Linked DNA regions of Salipiger abyssi. The protein of the gene in region 1 interacts with the protein of each later gene in a pairwise test. Links are inferred from orthologs where the notes say so. Each region holds a gene or a part of one and is shown on either strand. Other genes may lie near its edges.

Region 1 (16,505 bases):
GAAGCTGACCGGCTCCGCCGGGCAGTCGCTGGGGGCCTTCGCGGCGCCGGGCCTCAAGATCGAGGTCTCGGGCGATGCCAACGACTATGTCGGCAAGGGTCTCTCCGGCGGCACCGTGGTGGTGCGTCCGCCGATGATGTCGCCGCTCAAGGCCGAGGTGAACACGATCATCGGCAACACCGTGCTTTACGGCGCAACCGACGGTTACCTGTTTGCCGCCGGCCGCGCGGGCGAGCGTTTCGCGGTGCGCAACTCCGGCGCCAAGGTGGTGGTCGAGGGCTGCGGCTCCAACGGTTGCGAATACATGACCGGCGGCGTGGCGGTGATCCTCGGGCCTATCGGTGCCAACTTCGGCGCCGGCATGACCGGCGGCATGGCCTATCTCTACGATCCCAAGGGCGAAGCGGCGGACATGATGAACATGGAAAGCCTCGTCACCTGCCCGGTGAACAGCGAGCACTGGGAAGCGGAGCTGAAAGGCCTGATCGAGCGCCACTTGGTCGAGACCAAGAGCCGCAAGGCCGAGGACATCCTCCAGCACTGGGATCTGGAGAAGGTCAACTTCCTCCAGGTCTGCCCCAAGGAGATGCTGAACAAGATCCCCCACCCGCTGGGCATCGAGGACAGCCTCGCCGTGCCGGCGGAATAAGCACCGGCTTTCATGAGATGTCGCAGACGCCCGGGGATTTCCCCGGGCGTCTTGCGTTTGGCCTCAACTGAACGGAAAAACCGCCCGACAGCGTGATTTTTCCGGATTGCGCCACATTGTTTACCCAACGACACCCAATTCAGTGGCCATAAAGGAATTGTTCGGAGTGTTAGTTTCAAATGTGACCCGTGGCGTATGATGACGAGTGTCAGATATCGTCCCCTGCCACTGGGGCGGCCAGGGCCCGGAGCGCATAGATGCCCCGGGCCTTGTGCGCGTTGCACGCTTCCCCCCACCCGCCAGCCCGTGTATTTCTGACCCCATGGCGCGAGCAGCGAAAAAACCGAAGAAGCAGGCAAAACCCGACAAGCTGCGTGAGGCTGTCGCAAAGCCGCGCCGGCGGGTCCGTCCGGGGCGCTGGCTGCTGCGGCAGGCTTTCCGGCTGGCCATGGTGGCGGTGGCGCTGCTGCTGCTGGCGGTACTGCTCTACAAGCTGATCAACCCGCCCACCACCTACACGATGTGGTCCGAGGGCCGGCGGCTCGGCGCCTCGGTCGATCAACGCTGGGTCGATGCCGAGCGCATCGCGCCGGTGATGCTGCGTTCGGTCGTGGCGGCGGAGGATGCCAATTTCTGCACCCATTGGGGCTTTGACATGCGGGCGATCCGCGCCGCCATTGCCGAGGGCGGCAATCGCGGCGCCTCCACCATCAGCCAGCAGGTCGTGAAGAACACCTATCTCTGGCAGGGCCGCAGCTGGCCGCGCAAGGCGCTGGAGGCGCTGATCACCCCGGTGGTGGAGGCGCTCTGGTCGAAACGACGCATCCTCGAGATCTATCTCAATATCGCCGAGTTCGACGAGGGCGTGTTCGGCGTCGAGGCCGCCTCGCGGCACTATTTCGGCATCGGCCCAGAGGCGCTGAGCGCGATCCAGGCGGCGCGGCTCGCCGCGATCCTGCCCGACCCCAAGGACCGCTCGGCCTCGCGCCCCTCGGGCTATGTCCAGCGCCGCGCCGCACAGATCCGGGACGGCGCCGCCACCATCGAGCGCGACGGGCGCGCCGACTGCTTCGAATAGCCCACGCCCGGGCGGCAACAAGACGATTGCCATTTTCCGGCGAAGGCTGTTCTCTGCACCCATTCAACACTCGAAATATGACCTGGAGACACGACACGATGGCGGGCTTGGATTCCCTGATTGGCCGCGCGCTGGCCTTTGGCATTCCTGCCGCTCTTGGCGTCGCGGCCTTCGTCTATGCGGAAACGCTGAAACAGCCCCCCGCCGAAGCCGCCGTCAAGCGCCCTTCCCTGCCCGTCCGGGTGCTGACCATGCAACCTGTGCCGGTGCTGCCACGGCTGTCGGGCTATGGAACCGTCAGCCCGGCGCGCGAATGGCACGCGGTGGCACGGGTCGCGGGCGATATCGTCGAGAGCGACGCCGGCCTCGCCGCGGGCGCGCTGGTCGCGGCGGATACGGTACTGTTCCGGATCGACGATTCGGATCTGCGCCTGTCGCTGGCGCAGATGGATGCGCAGATCGCCGCGGCCGATGTGAAGGACGACACGCTCGCCGCCAGCCTCGACATCGCGCGCGCCGATCTGGAGCTCGCCCGGGCAGAGCTGGCGCGGCAGGAGCGGCTGGCCGAACAGGGGGTCGCCGCGCGCGCCGGGCTCGATGCCGCCCGCCGGCAGGAGCTGTCCGCCCGCGCGCAGGTCACCGGGCTCGAAAACGAGCGCAGGCTGGCCACCGCCGAACGCGAGGTTGTGCTGTCGCAAAAGGCCACGGTGGCGCGGGCGCTCGATTTCACCGAGATCCGCGCGCCCTACGATCTGCGCATTACCGAAGTGACCGCCACGGAGGGGCAATATGTCGGCGCGGGCCAGACCCTGCTCGCCGCCGAGGGCGTCGCGGCGGCGGAAGTGCCGGCGCGGTTCCCGCTGGGTCATATCGGCCCGTTGCTGCGGCTGGCCGGCGGCGGCGCAGAGGTCGCGGATCTGAAAGCCCGCGTACGCCTCACCGCGCCCGGCCACGATGTCACCTGGAAGGCGCGGGTCGTGCGGGTCGGCGACGCCATCGACAGCGGCACACAAAGCGCCACGGTGGTGGTCCGTGTCGAGGATCCGCTCGGCCAGGCCGCCGCCGGGGAACGTCCGCCGCTGCGGCGCAACATGTTTGTCGAGGTGCTGCTGATCGGCCCGCAGACCGAACGGCTCGTGGCACCGGCGGATGCGGTCTGGGACGGCACGGCGCTGGTCGTGGGCGCCGACGACACGCTTCAGAAACGCCCCGTGAGCGTCGCCTTCACCATGGGCGATCTCGCGGTGATCGACAGCGGGCTGGAACCCGGCGACCGGCTGGTGATCACGTCGCCGACCGTCGCGGTGCCCGGCATGCAGGTGAAGCCGATTGAAGACAGCGCCCGCATGACCGCCCTTGCCGCCGAGGCGCTGGGGCAGAGCGCGCCCGCAGGCGGCGGCGCTGGAAGCGGTCAAGGCAGGAACAAATCCGGCGAGGCCGGCAAATGATCCGGCTCTTCGCGCTCCACCCCACGGCGGCGAATATCCTGATGATCGCGCTGCTGGCGCTCGGCCTCGCGGCGCTGCCCAAGCTGCAACGCGATACCTTTCCGCTGGTCGCGCCCTCTGAGGTGGAGATCCGTATTGCTTATCCCGGCGCCACCCCCGCCGAGGTCGAGCGCGGCATCTGCGTCATGGCAGAGACCCCGCTGCGCCGCGTCGAGAACCTCGACCGGCTGAGCTGTCTGGCGCGCGAAAACACCGCGATCTTCACCGCCGAGATCGTCGAAGGCGCCGACATGACGCGGTTTCACAACGATCTGAAGGCCGCCATCGACGGCGTGACCGGCTTTCCCGACAAGGCCGAGGATCCGGTGAGCACGGTGGTCGAGCGCGTGGCCTCGGTGGCCTCCGTCGCCGTCACCGGGCCGGACGATCCGCAGGTGCTCTTTGCCTATGCCTCCGCGCTTGCCGATCGGCTGCGCGCCGATCCCGAGATCTCGGATGTGGAGGTGAACGGGTTTTCCGATCGCGAGATCGCCGTCACCTTCGACGCGGTGGCGCTGCGCCGCCACGGGCTGAACATCGCGCAGATCGCCTCTGTCCTGTCGCAGCACAGCCTCGATCTGCCGGCGGGCACGCTGCAAGGGCCCGATGGCGACGCCGCGATCCGTTTTCTGGGAGAGAAACGCAGCCCCGCCGAGCTGGCCCGCATCCCCGTCGCGGGCAGCGCGGGTGGCGGCACGCTGCTGCTGGGCGATGTGGCGACGATCCGCGCGGGCTTTGCCGATCCGGCACAGGCGGCCTATTACGGTGCCCACCGCGCCGCCATCGTCGCGGTGAACAAGACCGCCACGCAGGATGCACTGCGCGTCAAGGCGGCGCTCGACCGGCAGATCGCGCAGGCACGCGCCGAGGCGCCGGGCAATATCGCGCTGGCGATCTCGCAGGATTCCACCAGCAATATCCGCGACCGCCTGCGCATCATCGCCGAGAACGGCACGCAGGGCCTGCTGCTGGTGCTGGCGGTGATGTGGCTGTTCTTCGGCTTCCGCCTGTCCTTCTGGGTGGCGATGGGACTGCCGGTCTCGTTCCTAGGCGCGATCTTTGCGATGCAGCTTCTGGGCTACACGATCAATATGATGACCATGGTGGCGCTGCTGATCGCGGTGGGGCTGCTGATGGACGACGCCATCGTGATTTCCGAAAACATCGTGCGCCGGCGCGAGGCCGGGGAAGCGCCCCACAATGCGGCTGTGAACGGCGTGCGGCAGGTCGGGCCGGGGGTCTTCGCCTCCTTCGTGACCACGGCGATGATCGTGGGGCCGCTGAGCTTCATGACCGGCAATATCGGCGCGGTGCTGAAATATATCCCCATCGTGCTGCTGCTGGTGCTCGCCGTCAGCCTGATCGAAGCCTTCCTCATCCTGCCCGCGCATATGCGCCATTCGCTGGGGCGGAGGACAGAGCCCGGTCGCATCAGCCGCGCGGTGAATGACGGCTTTGCCCGGTTCCGCGACGCGGTGATCGTGCCGCTTGCCGGGCTGGCCCTGCGCTTTCGCTATGCGACGCTGGGCCTCGCGGTGTTTCTCGTGCTGATCTCGCTCGCCCCCTATTCCGGCGGCTTCATCAAATACCAGAGCTTTCCCCAGCTCGAGAGCGACACGGTCGAGGCGCGGCTGCTGCTGGCCGAGGGCGCGCCGCTGTCGCTGACCGAAAAGCGCGTGGCCAAGGTGGTCTCGGCGCTGGACATCATGAATGCCGAACTGACGCCCGCGCAGCCCGGGGGCCAGTCGCTGGTTCAGAGCTATACCGTCACCTATGGCAGCAACCCCGACGCGCCGGGGACCGGCCCGCATATGGCCACGATCAGCGCCAAGCTGCTGCCCGCCGGCACGCGCAGCACCGATGTGACCGAGATTCTCGACCGCTGGAAGATGCTCAGCGGGCGGCTGCCCGACATGGCGGCGTTCCGCATCACCGACAAGGAGCGCGGCGCCGGGGGCAAACCCATCGACCTGCTGGTACAGGGTCCGGATCTGGAAGCGCTGGCCGTCACCGCGCGCGAGATGCGCCGGTTTTTCCGCGATTTCGACGGGGTGCGGGATGTGACCTTCGACCTGATGCCCGGCAAGCCGGAATATCTCGTCCGGCTCGATACCGCCGCCGCAAACGCGCTTGGGGTCGCGCCGCAGGCCCTCGCCGGCGAGCTGCGCGCCGCGTTCCGCGGCGACAGCGCGCTCAGCTTCGCCGACGGGCTGGGCGAGGTCGATGTGGTCGCGCGCTTTGACGCCGGCGACCGGATCGCGCTGTCGGATATCACCGATCTGCGGGTGCGCAGCAGCTCCGGCGCGCTGGTGCCGCTCTCGGCGGTGGCGACGGTGACGCAATCGCGCGGCTATGCCACGATCAACCGGGTCGACGGGCAGCGCAGCGTGCGCGTTCAGGGCACGATCAATCCCGCCGTGGCCAATGCCCGCGAGCTGATGCAGGCCCTGCGCGCCTCCTATCTGCCAAAGCTTGCCGAAACCCGGCCTGAGATCTCCGTCCGCATTCTCGGCGAGGCGGAGGATACCGCGACCACCGGCAGCTCGCTGGCGCGCAATATGGCGCTTGGTGCGGGCGGTGTGTTCCTGTTGCTGGCCTTCTACCTGCAAAGCTTTGTCCGCACACTGGCGGTGCTGGCGGCAATCCCGCTCAGCCTCGTGGGCGTGATGTGGGGACATATGGCGCTGGGGCTTCAGATCTCGCTGCCAAGCCTTGTGGGGCTCGCGACGCTTGCCGGGGTGGTGGTGAACGACTCGATCCTTCTGGTGAACTTCATCGACGACAGGACCGCGCGCGGCATGGATGTGCTGGAGGCCGGGCGCGAGGCGGTCCGCGACCGGTTCCGCGCGATCTTTCTAACCTCGCTGACCACGGTGGTGGGGCTCGGCCCACTGCTCTTCGAGCCGAGCACGCAGGCGCAGTTCCTGCGCCCCATCGTGGCGAGCCTCGCCTTCGGCCTCAGTGCCGCGACCTTTCTGGCGCTGTTCGTGACACCCGCGGTGATTGCGGTGCTTCAGGATTTCGGGCTGCGCCCGCGTCTTGCGGCGACGGAAGGCGAGGTGGAGGGCGCGCCTGCGTGACCGATGGGGTGGGTGGGTTGCAAACCCACCCTACGGCGTAACCTCCAGGGCGATGGCCGTTGCTTCGCCGCCGCCGATGCAGAGGCAGGCCACCCCGCGCCGCAGGCTGCGGGCGCGCAATGCGTGGATCAGCGTCACGATGATCCGCGCGCCCGTCGCTCCGATCGGATGGCCGAGGGCGCAGGCGCCGCCATTGACGTTGAGCTTTTCGCGCGGAATGCCGATCTCCCGTGCCGCCGCCATGGCCACCACCGCAAAGGCCTCGTTAATCTCGAAAAGATCCACCTCCTCGGCTGTCCACCCGACCTGCGCCAAAAGCTTTTGGATCGCCGGGATCGGCGCCGTGGTGAACCAGGCGGGCTCCTGCGAATGGGTGCTGTGGCCGAGGATCCGTCCCAACACCGGCAGCCCGCGCGCCTCCGCCTCCCGGGCCGAGGCCAGAACCAGCGCCGCCGCACCATCGGCATTGGCCGAAGAGCTGGCGGCGGTGATCGTGCCCAGATCGCCAAAGGCCGCGCGCAGCCCCGGGATCTTCGCCGGGTCGATGCGCCCGGGCCGTTCGTCCTGCGCCACCGTCACCGTTCCCTTGCGGCCACGCACCTCCACCGGAGCGCATTCCGCCGCGAAGGCACCGCCGGAGACGGCGGCGCGGGCGCGCTCCAGCGTCTCGATGGCATAGGCGTCCTGATCGCCGCGGGTAAAGCCGTAACATTCCGCCGTGGCCTCGCCGAAGGTGCCCATCGGGCGGCCGCGCTCATAGGCATCCTCCAGCCCGTCCGTCATCATATGGTCGAGCAGCTCGGTGCCGCCCGCTTTACGCCCGCCGCGCATCTCGGGGATCAGGAAGGGCGCGCCCGACATCGCCTCCATACCGCCGGTCACCACGATGCCGGCGCTGCCCGCGTGGATGAGATCATGGCCCAGCATCGTCGCCTTCATCCCCGAGCCGCAGACCTTGTTGATCGTGGTCGCGCCGGTGGCGTCCGGCAACCCCGCCGCCCGCGCCGCCTGCCGCGCCGGCGCTTGCCCGAGCCCGGCAGGCAGCACGCAACCCATCAGGATTTCCGACAGATCCGCCCCGTCGAGCGCTGCATCGCCAAGCGCCGCGCGGATCGCCACGGCACCAAGCTCGGTCGCCGGCACCTGTGCAAAGGCGCCCATGAAAGCGCCCAGCGGAGTGCGCCTGGCGGCGACGATGGCCACCGGATCGTTGGGTCTGTCTGACATGCTGAATCTCCCTGAACTTCATTTAAATTATGATCATAATCCAACTTGTCAACAATAAGATTACGGTTATAATTCAAGCCGGATATCAGAGGAGGCCCCAATGCGGATGAGCCGGCAGGACGCGGCGCAGAACCGGACACGGGTGGTGCGCACCGCCGGCGAGATGTTCCGCGAGCATGGCTATGACGGGGTCGGCATCGCCGCGCTGATGCAGGCGGCGGGGCTGACCAATGGCGCGTTCTACAAACAGTTCGCCAGCAAGGAAGCGCTGCTGGCCGAGGCCACAGAGGACGCGCTCGCCCGCAACGCCGAGGCCTGGGAGACCGTGTTGCAGGAGGCCGAGGGCGATCCGCTCGCGGCTGTGGCGCGCTGGTACCTGTCCAAGCCGCATCTGAGCCATCGCGGGCTTGGCTGCACCTACGCCACGCTCGGCGCCGAGGCACCGCGCCACGAGGTGCCGGTGCGCGAGGCCTTCGACGCCGGGCTGCGCAAGACACTGAGCCAGATCGCCGAAGCGGCGGCAGAGACCGGCACACCCGCGAGCGAGGCTGCGGCGATCCGGCTGCTCAGCCGGCTTGTCGGGGCGCTGGTGCTCGCCCGGGCGGTCTCGGACCCGGCGCTGGCGCAAGATATCCTGACCACCAATGCCAATGCAGAGGACACACCCTGACCGGTCTCGCCAATAGTTTTTCCCCGCCCCGCCGTGGCGGGAAGATCTTGCCGCAGCCTAGTGCTAGACTAAACGCAGCGCCAAGGCCGGCAGGGTTTCCCACAAGTGCCAAGGCGCTGCCCCTCGCGGAAGGAGATTGCGACATGACCCTGATGAACCGCCCCGCCGCCCTCGCCCTGCCGCTGCTCGTGCTGCTGGCCGCCTGCGGCGCGCGCATGCGCCACCATCCCGACGAGCTCGAATGCATGGAGCGCGCGATGTATTTCGAATCGCACCGCTCCAGCCGCGACGGGCTGATCGCGGTGGGCAACGTCGTGATGAACCGCGTCGCGTCCGACGATTTTCCGGATACGGTCTGCGGCGTCGTCTCGCAAAAGAACCAGTTCGCCCCCGGCGTCATGACCCGCGAGATGACAGGCCCCTCGACCGCGCTGGTGCGGGAGGCGGCGCTCTCGGTCATGCATGGCGAGCGGCATCCGATGATCGCCGACGCGCAGTTCTTTCACAGCAGCGCCTATCGCGCATCCTATAACAACATGCATTACGTACTCTCGACCGGCGGCAATGCGTTTTATGAAAAACGCCGGCCCGAGGCCGTTACGCAACCGTTTCCGTTGCCGCCCGTCGAAGGGCTGACCGGGCGGTAGCGCTCCGCCCGCTTACGGCGTTTCGGCGCGCCGGAACGTGTCCGACCAGAACTGAAGCAACAATTCCCGGCGATTGGGGTCGCGGGCGACGAGCAGCGCCGGTGAGAGCGGGATATATCTGCGGGCACTGGCGGCGAGGCCGGTTTCCGCGGGCTCCATCCGCGAGACCAGCCCCGCCCGCATCAGCAGCGTCTGCGCCTCGGGCGTCAGCATGAAATCGAGCAGCCGCGCGGCGGCGGCTTTGCGCGAGGCTGTCTTGGGGATCATGTATCCGCGCGACAGGACCAGCGTGTAGTCCTCGGGCAGGATCACCCCCACATTCGCCGCATCGGCGTTCAGCACATACGAGCCAAGGACGTTATAGGCGATCAGATAACGCCCCTCCGCCACGCCCGCGATGATCTCGGCGGAGCAGCAGGTCGCCACCGCATCGACCCGGGCAAAGCCCTCAAGCAGGGCGCCGAAGGTCGTGGCCTCCAGACTGTCGCTATGGGCAAAAAGATAGCCCAGACCCGACGCGGCGATGTCATAGGTCGCGATCCTGTTGCGGAAGAATTCGGGCCGGGCGCGCAGCGCATCGAGCAGGGCGAAACGGCTGCGGGGCACCTCGTCGCCGGGCAGCAGGCTCTTGTTGTAGGCGATCACAGCGGGTTCGGTCGTCACGCCCCAAAGCTCGTCGCGCCAGCGCCGCGTCGGCGGCAGCGCCTGCGTGGTCGCCGAGCGGTAGGCATGCGCGCAGGCAGCATTGACCAGCCACACCATCTGCTGGACCGCCGAGGAGAGGATGGCATCGGCCCCGGAGGCGCCCGCCCGGCAATCGGCGCGGCTCAGCTCGAACAGCGCGTTCGAGCCCCATTGCTCGTAGGTGATCGCCAGTTCGGGATTGAGCGCGGCGAACCGCCCGATCACCGGGCGGATGATCTCGATATCGGTGGTCGAGCGCAGCAGAAAGGGGATGTCGCCCGTGCCGAACCGCGCGGTCGCTTCCTGTGCGGCGGCGGGCAGCGGCGACAGCATTAGCAGGCAGACCAGCAGCCGGGCAAACGGGCGCATCACGGCGTCTCCTCCTCGGCGGGCAGGACGAGACTGGCGCAAAAGCCGTGCTCGTCCCGCGTCATCTCGACCCGCCCGTCAAAGGCCGTGGCGACGGCTGTGACGATCGACAGGCCGATCCCGGTGCTTTGCTCGCGCGAGGCGGTGCTGCGGTTGAAGCGCTCGCCCAGAAGCGCAATCACACTATCATCCGGCCCCGGCCCGCTGTCGCAGACCCAAAGCACCGCCTCGGCGCCGCGTCGCGTCGCACCGATGGAGACCGGCGGACGGCCATGCCGGAGCGCATTTCCCAGAAGGTTGCGACCGGCCTCGCCCAGTGAAAAGGCATCGGCCCGCACCATCACCGGATCCTCGCCGATCTCCAGCCGCAGCTCGGCCTCCGGGCTCAGAACCGCGTGGTCATCGCGCTCCATGATCTCGAGCGCGATCTCACGCAGATCGACCGGCGCGCGGGGCACGCTGTCGGTTCGATGCACCACCAGAGCCCGGCTGAGCAGCTGATCGAGCAGGGTTCCGAGCGAGCGTGTGCGCGTCAGCAGCCGGTCCAGCGCGCGGCGGCGGGTGGCGGCATCGGTCTCGGACGCAGCCGTGTCCGCATGCACCCGGATCGCCGCAACCGGCGTGCGCAGCTGGTGGGCAGTGTCCGAAATCAGGGTGCGCATGGCCTCGACCTGACCTTCGAGCCGGCCCATGAATCGATTCATCGCCCCCAGCATCACCTGCAACTCGCGCGGAAGACGGTCGGCGGGCATCGGCGTCAGATCGTAGGGATCGCGGCCGGAGAGATCTTCGACCAGCGCCTCCAGCGGGCGCAGCGCCGAGCGGATCACCAGAGACGCGATCACCATGAGAAAGACCCCGGCGACCGCCATGGGCAGCAGAGCATCCAGCATCAGCTCCCGCGTCATCGCCCGGCGCGCGCGCAGCGTCTGGCCGACGACGATATCGACGGGGCCGGAAAAGTCGCGCTCGACAAAGCGCCGGGTGAGCTGAACGAAACGCGCCGGCTCCCCGTCCAGCGGCGCATCGAAGAAACGGATCGCGCCGCCGCCGCGCGCCGGCGGCGCGACCCGCTGCTCGGGGTCGAGACCGGTAACGAAGCGCCCGTCGGGACCGAGCACCGAATAATAGATCCGGTCGTCCGGCGCCTGCGCCAGAAGCTCGAAGGCCGAGACCGGAAGATCCACCAGCGGCCTGCCTTCCTGTATCCGGATCGACTCCGCGATGTCGCTCGCCGCGCCGAGCAACAGCCGGTCATAGGATTGCCGTGCCGCCTGACGACCGTTCCACCAGATCGAGCCGGCGACCAGAACACCGCCCAGAACCAGGATCGCCAACACTGTGGCCAGCACGCGCGAGACGAGGCTGCGCCCGGCGCCCGCGTCACTCATCCTGCCCGATCCGGTAGCCCACGCCGCGCTGGGTGGCGATGCTCACATCGGTGCCGGCGAATTTCTTGCGCAGCCGCGCGATATAAAGCTCGATCGCGTTCACGCCGACATCGGCGTCCTCAAAACCGTAGAGCGAATCGTAAAGCCGCGTCTTCGACAGGTATTGCCCCCGGTGGCGGATCAGCATGTCCAGGAGCGCCGCCTCGCGCCGGGTGAGATCGAGCTGCCGCCCGTTCAGGCTGGCGCTGCGATCCTTGGGCGCATAGGTCAGCGCGCCCAGCGTGATCCGTTCCTGTTTGCGGTCGGTCTCGCGCCGCACCAGCGCGCGCAGCCGCGCCTCCAGCTCGCGCTGATCGAAGGGTTTGCCGAGATAATCGTCGGCGCCCTGGTCGAGCGCGACGACGCGGTCATCGACCGAGGACAGCGCCGTCAGCATGAGAACCGGCGTGCGGTCGCCGGTGCCACGCATCTCGCGAAGCAGCGACAGGCCGGAACCGTCGGGCAGGTTGATATCGAGAAGGACCGCGTCATAGCGCTGTACCGCGCGGCAATCGCGGGCGTCCTCGATGCTGGGGGCAAGATCGCAGACGACGCCCGAGCGGGCGAGATGGGCGATCACCCCCTCCGCCAGATCCTCGGCATCCTCGACCATCAAGATGCGCATCGCGGCCGTTCCCCTCCTGACACCCGCCAACCTGTCGCGGTGACAGCTTCGTGACAGGAACAACGGTTACACATCCGCAACCCGCAGGAAAGGGATCGCAAGGTCCGGCCCTGCGGGGATGTCTTCCGGCGCGTGGGAGTGCGCCGTGCAGAACCCTGAGGAGGAACACATGAAACTTACCGCAACCCGCGGCGCGATTGCCGCCGTCGCCCTGTCGCTGTCCGCCATTGCGGCCTCGGCGCAGGAGAACCCCGAATGCATCGCACCGGCCAACCCGGGCGGCGGCTGGGATTTCACCTGCCGCCAGGTCGGCAAGTCGCTTCAGGATCAGGGCCTGATCGACCAGACCATGCAGGTCGTGAACCTCGCCGGTGGCGGTGGCGGCGTGGCCTTTGCCGAAGTGGTCAACAAGCGCAGTGACGATGACGACCTGATCGTCGCCGCATCCTCGGCCACGGCCACCCGTCTCGCTCAGGGCGCCTATCCCGGCAACACCATGGATCAGGTGCGCTGGCTCGCCTCGGTCGGCGCCGACTACGGCGTGATCGCCGTCGCCGCCGACAGCGAGATCGAGACGCTGCCGGAGCTGCTCGACCAGATCAAGGCCGACCCGACCTCGGTTTCGATTGCCGGCGGTTCGGCCGTGGGCGGCTGGGATCACCTCAAGGTGCTGATCGCGGCGGACGCCTATGGCGTCGAGGACGTGCGCAAGGTGAAATACATCGCCTTCGACGGCGGCGGCGAGGCGGTGACACAGCTTCTGGCGGGCTCCGTCCAGGGCTTCACCGGCGACATTTCCGAAGCCAAGGGCTTTGTCGACTCCGGCGATATCCGGGTCATCGCGATCCTCGCCCCCGAGCGCCTGGGCGGCGAATTCGCCGAGTTCCCCACCGCCCGCGAACAGGGCATCGACGCCATCGGCGCCAACTGGCGCGGCTTCTATGCCCCGGGCGGCATGTCGGACGAGGCCTATGACGCCTGGGTCTCCAAGATCGGAGAGCTCTACGCATCGGATGCCTGGAAAGAGGTGATGGCTGCCAACGGTCTGGCCCCGCTCGACCTTCAGGGTGACGCGTTCCAGGGCTTTGTCGAGGATTCCGTCGCCCGCATTCAGTCGATCTCCAAAGAAATCGGCATCATCAAGTAATCCGCACTCACGGAACACTTGCCGGGTGCCGCGCAGCCGTGCGGCACCCGGTCTTTCCCGACCCCCTGACAACCTGACACCCAGACAAGAGGAGATCCGCCATGAGCGATCGTATCTTCGGTGTCGTCGGCATGCTGCTCGCCCTCGGCTACGTCGTTGCAGCCTTTGCGATCGAGGAGAGCTTCCTCTCGGATGCCGTCGGTCCCAAGGCCTTCCCCCTGATCATTGCCGGCATCCTCGGCCTGTCGAGCGCGGTCATCGCGCTGCGCCCGGATGCCGAACCCGCCTGGCCCGCACTTGGCCGCCTGGCCGAGATCGGCGCCGCAGTCGTCGTGATGATCCTCTATGCCGAGATGCTGCCCGTCGCCGGCTTTGTCATCGCCACCGCCTTTGCCGCCGCCTATCTCGCCTGGCGGCTCGGCTCGGCGCCGCTCGAAGCGGTCGCCGTGGGCGTCGGCACCTCGGTGGGCATCTACGTTATCTTCCATCTCGCGCTCGGGTTGTCGCTGGCTCGCGGCCCGTTCGGGTTCTGAGGAGGCCGTCATGGATATTCTTGCAAATCTCGGCGACGGCTTTGCCATCGCCATCACCTGGCAGAACCTGCTGCTGGCGCTGCTGGGCTGCTTTCTGGGCACGATCATGGGCGCGCTGCCCGGCCTCGGCCCGTCGAACGGCGTGGCGATTCTGATCCCGCTGGCCTTCACCATGGGGCTGGGCGCGACGCCCTCGCTGATCCTGCTGACCTCGGTCTATTACGGCGCCATGTATGGCGGGCGGATCTCGTCGATCCTGCTCAACATTCCCGGCGACGAACCGGCGATGATGACCTGCCTCGACGGCCACCCGATGGCCAGGAAGGGCATGGCGGGAGAGGCGCTGTCGCTCTCCGGAGTGGCCTCCTTCATCGGCGCCTTCATCGCGACCTGGGGGCTGATCCTGCTGGCGCCGCAGCTGGTGAAGATCGCGCTGCTCTTCGGTCCTGCGGAGTATTTCGCCCTCTTCGCGCTGGCCTTCATGACGCTGGGCGGCGTGTCCTCGACAAATCAGGCGAAATCGGCCTTCGCGGCGGCGCTCGGCCTCGGCCTCGCCACCATCGGCGTCGATACCCAGACCGGTGTGCCGCGCTTCACCTTCGGCGAAGTGCATCTCTATGACGGGCTCGATTTCCTCGTCGCCATCGTTGGGCTCTTTGCCCTTTCCGAAGTGTTCATCTTTCTCGAAAACCGCCATGGCGGCTCCGATGCGGAAGGCAAGAAGATCTCCATCGGCAAGCTCTACCCGCCGCTTTCCATGCTGAAGCAATGCACGCCGACGATGCTGCGCACGTCGCTGCTGGGGTTTGTCGCCGGCGTCCTGCCCGGTGCGGGCGCCTCGCTCGGCTCCTTCATCTCCTACTCGATGGAAAAGCGTCTGGTGGACCGCGAGAACACCTTTGGCACCGGCGATCCCCGCGGCGTCGCGGCGCCCGAGGCCGGCAACAACGCCGCCGCCGGCGGGGCGCTTGTGCCGATGCTGGCGCTCGGCGTGCCGGGATCGGGCACGACGGCGGTGCTTCTGGCGGTGCTGCTGGCGCTCAACATCACGCCGGGGCCGCTGCTCTTCACCCAGAACCCGGACGTGGTTTGGGGGCTGATCGCGGCGCTGTTCATCGCCAATATCATGCTGCTTGCGATGAACATCCCGATGGTCGGCCTGTTCACCCGAGTGCTCATGGTGCCCTCGCGCATCCTGATGCCCATCGTGGCGATGGTGAGCTTTGTCGGCATCTACGGCATCTCGGGCTCGACCTTCGACCTGCTGGTGATGATCGGCTTCGGGATGATGGGCTGGGGGCTGCGCAAGCTGGACGTGCCGCTGGTGCCGATCATCCTGGGCACGCTGCTGGGCAACGCGATGGAGAACAACCTGCGCCGCGCGGTCACCATCGACAACGGCAACTGGTGGACGCTGGTCGACAGCCCGCTCTCCATCGCGCTCTGGGCCATCGCGATCATCGGCTTTGTGCTGCCGCTGATCATCGGCGCCCGGGTCAAGGCCCGGATGCATGCCCGCCGCGACAGCGAAGGCGCCATCAGCGACTGACCTCGCACCTGAGAGAAATCGCAAAGCCCGCCGACACCGGCGGGCTTTGTCACATCGGGCCCCTGGATCCGTTCGCCAAACAGCCGAGCCGTCAGACGCTCGCACCGCCGGGGTTCCTGAGCGCCGAGAGCACGATGCTGCGCGCCGCCTCCTCGCGCAGCAGCGCCTGCCCCTCCTCGTCGAACAGGCTGTCACCGAAATTGAGCGTAAAGGTCGCGCGGTTGGAGACGTTGAAAAAGCTCATCGCGCTGATCCGCCAGTGCAGCGCCAGCGGCGAGATATCCTCGCGGAACAGGCCGCTCGACCGGCCCGCCTCGCAGATCCGCTCCAGCACGCGGATCGCCGCGACGTTCTGCTCCGCCAGCCGCTCGATATTGCGCATATGGCTGCCGTCATGAATGTTCTCGACCATGACCAGGCGGATGAAATCCGGGTTCCGGCGGTGGTGGTCGAAGGTGAATTCCACCAGCTTGCGCAGCGCGTGATCCGGCGCGAGATCTTCGAGATCGAGCTCCGCCTCGCCGGCGCGTACTTCCGCATAGGCCTCCTCCAGCACCGCCTGATAGAGCGATTCCTTGTCGCCGAAATAGTAAAAGACCATCCGCTTGGAGGTTTTGGTCTTGGCGGCGATGTCGTCGATCCGCGTCCGCGACAGGCCGGTCCGGGCGAACTCCGCGCGCGCCACGCGCAGGATATCCGCCCGCACCGCCTCGGGATTTTGCTTCCAGCTCCTGAGCTTGGCAGGTTTGTCCAACAGTGCTCTCCCCTCCGACCGGCACGCACGCCGCCCGGCCATGGTAACATTTTAACCCGTGGGTTCAATTGGATTGACCGAATTAACCGGTTGGTTCATTATTGCGACGAATCGAAGCGCCTATGGAGGAGAAGCTCTTGGATCAGCCCGTCGCCACGGAACGCCCCATGCTGGCCGGTCTCATCGGCCGCGGGATCGCGCTGTCGCGCACCCCGCGCATGCATATGGAGGAAGCCGCGGCGCAGGGGCTGGGGGCAGTCTATCGCATCCTCGACATGGACGAACCCGCCCGCCGCGAAATCACGCTGAAGACGATGCTGGAAAGCGCCGAGGCCTGCGGTTTCGACGGGCTCAACGTCACCTACCCCTACAAGATCGAGGTCATCGGGCTGCTCGACGAGCTTTCCGACAATGCCCGCGCGGTTGGTGCCGTGAACACCGTGGTGCTGCGCGACGGGCGCCGGGTCGGCCACAATACCGATCTCTGGGGGTTTGCAGAAAGCTTCCGGCGCGGCCTGGCCGGCGAGGCTGTGGAGCATGTGCTGCTCGCCGGCGCCGGCGGCGCGGGTGTTGCCG
Region 2 (4,860 bases), 1.8 Mb from region 1 along the record:
TCGAGGACCGCATGGTCAAGCGCTTCTTCCAGGCGCGCTCCGGTCGGCTCGGCTCGGTGAGCCGCCACGCGCCGGTGACCGAGACCGAAGAGCCGCGCTTCGAGCTGGTGACGCGCAAGGCGGTGGGGCCGGATGAGGTGGAGTTGCAGGCCAACCCGCGCGCCCGCTCGGCGCGGCTGCGCATCGGGCGCCGTACCGAGGCGGTGCCGGGCGAGATCGGGTCGGCGACTTTGAACATGCCGCAACTGAAGGGGAAGCGCTGATGCGAACGATGCTCTATGTGACCACCTTTCTGGGGCTGATCGGCCTCGCCTTCTGGGCCTATCGCGAAAACTACGACACCCAGGCGGCGCTCGACCATGTTGAGGATCTGCACCGCGACATCGCCGATGCGCGGGCGCGGCTGGCGATCCTCAAGGCGGAATGGGCCTATCTCAACCGCCCCGACCGGCTGCGCGATCTGGCCGAGATCAACTTTCCCCGGCTCGAACTGCTGCCGATGCGGGCCGATCAATATGGCCGCGTCGATCAGGTCGCCTATCCGGTGATACATCCGCTGGTGGTCACCGAGCCCGTCGACGTGACCAGCGCGGGGGCCGGGCAATGACCACGCGCACCCCGCTCCGCCCTCTGGCCCGCATCCTCGACGCCCGCCGCAAGGGCGAGAACCCCGACGCCATCGAACGCGAGAACATCCGCATCCGCCACGAGCAGATGCGCGACCGCGCAAGGGTGCGCGCCGAGGGCCGCCTGCTGGTGCTGGGCGTGCTGTTCTTCATTGCCTTCGGCACCATCGGCGTGCGCATGGGCGTGCTGGCCGGTTCCGAACCCAGCGAGCCGCGCGCCCAGGCCACCGGCGCCTCGATCATCGCCAGCCGCGCCGACATCACCGACCGTCATGGCCGTATCCTCGCCACCAATATGGAGACGCATTCGCTCTACGCGCATCCGCAGCAGATGATCGAACCGCTGCGCGCGGCAAAGGAGCTGAAGGCGATCTTCCCGGATCTCGACGAAGAGCGGATGGTCAAGGATTTCACCGACGATAAGCGCAAGTTTCTCTGGGTGAAGAAGAAAATCAGCCCCGAGCAGATGCAGGCGGTGCACGATATCGGCGAGCCCGGGCTGCTCTTCGGTCCGCGCGAGATGCGGCTTTACCCCAATGGCGCGCTGGCCTCGCATATCCTTGGCGGCGCCAGTTTCGGGCGCGAAGGCGTGCATTCCGCCGAGGTGATCGGCACCGCCGGGATCGAGAAATATTTCGACGCCAAGCTGCGCGATCCGGCCCGCGAGGGGGCGCCGCTGGAGCTTTCCATCGACCTGACCATTCAGGCCGCCACCGAGCGGGTGCTGGATTCGGGCATGCGGCTGATGAACGCCAAGGGCGCGGCCTCGGTGCTGATGGATGTGCATACCGGCGAGGTGATCGCCATCGCCTCGCTGCCCGATTTCGACCCCAACGACCGGCCCCGCCCGCCGACCGAGGGCAGCCCCTCCGACAGCCCGCTGTTCAACCGCGCGGTGCAGGGGGTTTATGAGCTGGGCTCGACCTTCAAGATCTTTGCCGCGGCCCAGGCGATGGAGCTGGGGCTGGTGCGCCCCGACACGGTGATCGACACCCGCCCGCCCTTCAAGGTCGGCGGCCACCGCATCGGCGAGTTCGACGGGCACAATTACGGCGAGATCAGCGTCGAGCAGGTCATCGTGAAGAGCTCCAACCGCGGCACCGGCAAGATCGCGCTGGCCATCGGCATCGAGCGGCAGCAGGAGTTTCTGAAATCGCTGGGCTTTTTCGAGCCGACCGGGCTCGAGATCGTCGAGGCGGCGGGCGGCAAGCCGCTGCTGCCCTCGCGCTGGACCGACCTGTCGTCGGTGACGATCTCCTACGGGCACGGGCTCAGCTCCTCGCCACTGCATCTGGCGGCGGCCTATTCCACCATTGCCAATGGCGGCCATCTGGTCAGCCCGACGCTGCTGAAGCAGCACGGTCCGAAAATCGGGCCGCGTGTGCTCTCGGAACAGGTATCGGCCTCGGCGCGGCAGATGCTGCGCAAGGTGGTGAGCGAGGGCACGGCGAGCTTTGGCGAGGTGCCGGGCTATCACGTCGGCGGCAAGACCGGCACGGCGGACAAGCCCAAGGAGCATGGCGGCGGCTATTACAAGGACAAGGTGATCGCCACCTTTGCCTCGATGTTCCCGGCGCATGATCCGAAATACGTGCTGGTCGTCACGCTCGACGAGCCGGTCGAGACCTCCGGCTCCAAGCCCCGCCGCACCGCCGGCTGGACCGCCGTGCCGGTGGCCGCCGAGATGATCGGCCGGATCGCGCCGCTTCTGGGCTTGCGTCCGGAATACGATATGAGCGACATGACCAATGTGACACTCATCCGGAACTGAGGGCGCGTCGGCGCCGCCGGGTTTGAGTATTTTGGGAAAGATGAAAGGGCTGCCATGAGCGGGGAGAAGAGCCTCTCGGATCTGGGCCTGACCGCGCGGGGCGGGCGCGAGGCGAAGGTGAGCGGCATTTCCGTGGACAGCCGGGCGGTGATGCCGGGGCATCTCTTTGCGGCGATGCCGGGCACCAAGGTGCATGGCGCGCGCTTTGTCGAGACCGCGCTGGCGCAGGGCGCCGTTGCCGTGCTGACCGATGCCGAGGGCGCCGAGATCGCCCGCGACGCGCTGGGCGAGAGCGAGGCGGCGCTGGTGATCGCCGCCGATCCGCGCCAGGCGCTGGCCTATGCCTGCGCGCTGTTCTTCGGCGCGCAGCCCGCCACGATGGTGGCGGTGACCGGCACCAACGGCAAGACCTCCGTCGCTACCTTCGTGCGCCGGCTCTGGCAGGAGCTGGGCTATCGCGCGGTCAATCTGGGCACCACCGGGGTCGAGGGCGACTGGCAGGCGCCGCTGCGCCACACCACGCCCGAGCCCATCACCCTGCACAAGGCGCTGGCCGAGGCGGCGGAGGCCGGTGTCGATCACGCGGCGATGGAGGCGTCGAGCCACGGGCTCGACCAGCGGCGGCTCGACGGGGTGCAGCTCAAGGCGGCGGGGTTCACGAATTTCAGCCAGGATCACCTCGATTACCACGCGGATTTCGAGGAATATTTCGCCGCCAAGGCCGGGCTCTTCGCCCGCGTGCTGCCCGAGGAGGGCATGGCGGTGATCAATATCGACGACGCGCGCGGCATCGACATGCTGGCCATCGCCAAGGCGCGCGGGCAGGAGGTGCTGAGCGTTGGCGAGGCCGAGGGCGCCGATCTGCGCCTCTTGGGCCAGCGCTTCGACGCGACGGGGCAGGAGCTGCGGCTGAGCTGGCACGGCGTGGTGGAGCAGCTGCGGCTGCCGCTGATCGGCGGGTTTCAGGGCTGGAACGCGCTGCTGGCGGCGGGGCTGGTCATCGCCTGCGGCGCCGAGGCCGAGGACGTCTTTCGCGCGCTGCCGAGGCTCGAAACGGTGCGCGGGCGCATGCAGCTTGCGGCGACGCGCAACAATGGCGCGGCGGTCTATGTGGATTTCGCCCATACGCCCGACGCGGTGGCGACCGCCATCCAGGCGCTGCGCCCGCATGTCATGGGCCGGCTCATCGCGATTGTCGGCGCCGGTGGCGACCGCGACGCGCGCAAGCGCCCGCTGATGGGCAAGGCCGCGACGGAACACGCGGATATGGTCATCGTGACCGACGACAACCCGCGCTCCGAGGATCCGGCGTCGATCCGCGCGCAGGTGCTGGAGGGCGCGCCGGGCGCCACCGAGGTGGGCGACCGCGCTGAGGCGATCCTGCGCGGCGTCGATCTGCTGGGGCCGGGCGACGCGCTGCTGGTCTGCGGCAAGGGTCACGAGACCGGGCAGATCGTCGGCGATACGGTTTACCCGTTCGACGATGTGGAACAGGCGAGCGTCGCCGTGGCGGCGCTGGACGGGAGGGGCCTGTGACGCTCTGGACGGCGAAGGAGGCGGCAGAGGCCTGCGGCGGACGCGTCTCGGCGCATTGGGAGGCGACAGGGGTCTCGATCGACACCCGCACGCTGGCGCCGGGCGATCTGTTCGTCGCGCTGAAGGCGGCGCGCGACGGGCACGAGTTCGTGGCGCAGGCGCTGGAGAAGGGCGCTGCCGCCGCGCTGGTGAGCCGCATTCCCGAGGGCGTGGACGAGGACCGGCTGCTGCTGGTCGACGACGTGCAGGCGGGGCTGGAGCGGCTGGGCATCGCGGCGCGGGCGCGCACGCGGGCGCAGGTCGTGGCGGTGACGGGTTCGGTCGGCAAGACCTCGACCAAGGAGATGCTGCGCTGCGTGCTGGGCGCGCAGGGCACCGTGCATGCCGCCGAGAAGAGCTATAACAACCACTGGGGTGTGCCGCTGACGCTGGCGCGGATGCCGCGCGACGTGGATTTCGCGGTGATCGAGATCGGCATGAACCATCCCGGCGAGATCGCGCCGCTGAGCCGCATGGCGCGGCCGCATGTGGCGATGGTGACCATCGTGGCGCCGGCGCATCTGGCCGCCTTCGAGAGCCTGGCGGGCATCGCGCGCGAGAAGGGCGCGATCTTCGAGGGGCTGGAGCCGGGCGGCACTGCGGTGGTGAACGGCGATCTCGAGGTCTCGCCGATCCTGGTGGAGATGGCGGAGGCGCGCTCGGCGCAGGTCATCACCTTTGGCGAGGCGGCGGGCAATCACCACCGCATCACCGAGGTGACCGTGGGCGATGCCACGACCGTGGCGCAGGGCCGGGCCTGGCGCACGCCGATCCTCTTCAAGGTGGCGGTGCCGGGGCGGCATTTCGCGGTGAACGGGCTGGGCGTGCTGGCGGTGGCGCATGCGCTGGGGCTCGACCGGGCGCTGGCGATCACCGCGCTGGGGCAAT

Evidence for each region.
Region 2: the proteins of mtgA (region 1) and Ga0080574_RS06115 interact in binary tests that used the Escherichia coli proteins (3 or more experiments, as listed by UniProt). The link is inferred for Salipiger abyssi from one-to-one orthologs.

What each region holds. Positions count from the first base shown.
Region 1 is NZ_CP015093.1:2,285,906-2,302,410, reverse strand. Bases 1-2,849 are described here. They hold mtgA (monofunctional biosynthetic peptidoglycan transglycosylase), read left to right. Parts: upstream 1-971; coding sequence 972-1,727; downstream 1,728-2,849. Other genes in these bases: Ga0080574_RS14690 (efflux RND transporter periplasmic adaptor subunit), read left to right, coding at 1,835-2,849; gltB (glutamate synthase large subunit), read left to right, coding at 1-649. Also shown: more of Ga0080574_RS14690, read left to right, coding at 2,850-3,175; Ga0080574_RS14685 (efflux RND transporter permease subunit), read left to right, coding at 3,172-6,294; Ga0080574_RS14680 (acetyl-CoA C-acyltransferase), read right to left, coding at 6,325-7,521; Ga0080574_RS14675 (TetR/AcrR family transcriptional regulator), read left to right, coding at 7,622-8,191; Ga0080574_RS14670 (cell wall hydrolase), read left to right, coding at 8,335-8,838; Ga0080574_RS14665 (ABC transporter substrate-binding protein), read right to left, coding at 8,851-9,891; Ga0080574_RS14660 (sensor histidine kinase), read right to left, coding at 9,891-11,282; Ga0080574_RS14655 (response regulator transcription factor), read right to left, coding at 11,275-11,946; Ga0080574_RS14650 (Bug family tripartite tricarboxylate transporter substrate binding protein), read left to right, coding at 12,116-13,093; Ga0080574_RS14645 (tripartite tricarboxylate transporter TctB family protein), read left to right, coding at 13,195-13,626; Ga0080574_RS14640 (tripartite tricarboxylate transporter permease), read left to right, coding at 13,637-15,175; Ga0080574_RS14635 (TetR/AcrR family transcriptional regulator), read right to left, coding at 15,267-15,929; Ga0080574_RS14630 (shikimate dehydrogenase), read left to right, coding at 16,067-16,505. UniProt on the Escherichia coli protein: Peptidoglycan polymerase that catalyzes glycan chain elongation from lipid-linked precursors. May play a role in peptidoglycan assembly during cell division in collaboration with other cell division proteins.
Region 2 is NZ_CP015093.1:521,230-526,089, reverse strand. The notes cover bases 1-3,000. They hold Ga0080574_RS06115 (peptidoglycan D,D-transpeptidase FtsI family protein), read left to right. Parts: upstream 1-603; coding sequence 604-2,397; downstream 2,398-3,000. Other genes in these bases: Ga0080574_RS06110 (UDP-N-acetylmuramoyl-L-alanyl-D-glutamate--2,6-diaminopimelate ligase), read left to right, coding at 2,452-3,000; ftsL (cell division protein FtsL), read left to right, coding at 263-607; rsmH (16S rRNA (cytosine(1402)-N(4))-methyltransferase RsmH), read left to right, coding at 1-263. In the rest of the region: more of Ga0080574_RS06110, read left to right, coding at 3,001-3,933; Ga0080574_RS06105 (UDP-N-acetylmuramoyl-tripeptide--D-alanyl-D-alanine ligase), read left to right, coding at 3,930-4,860. UniProt on the Escherichia coli protein: Essential cell division protein that catalyzes cross-linking of the peptidoglycan cell wall at the division septum. Required for localization of FtsN.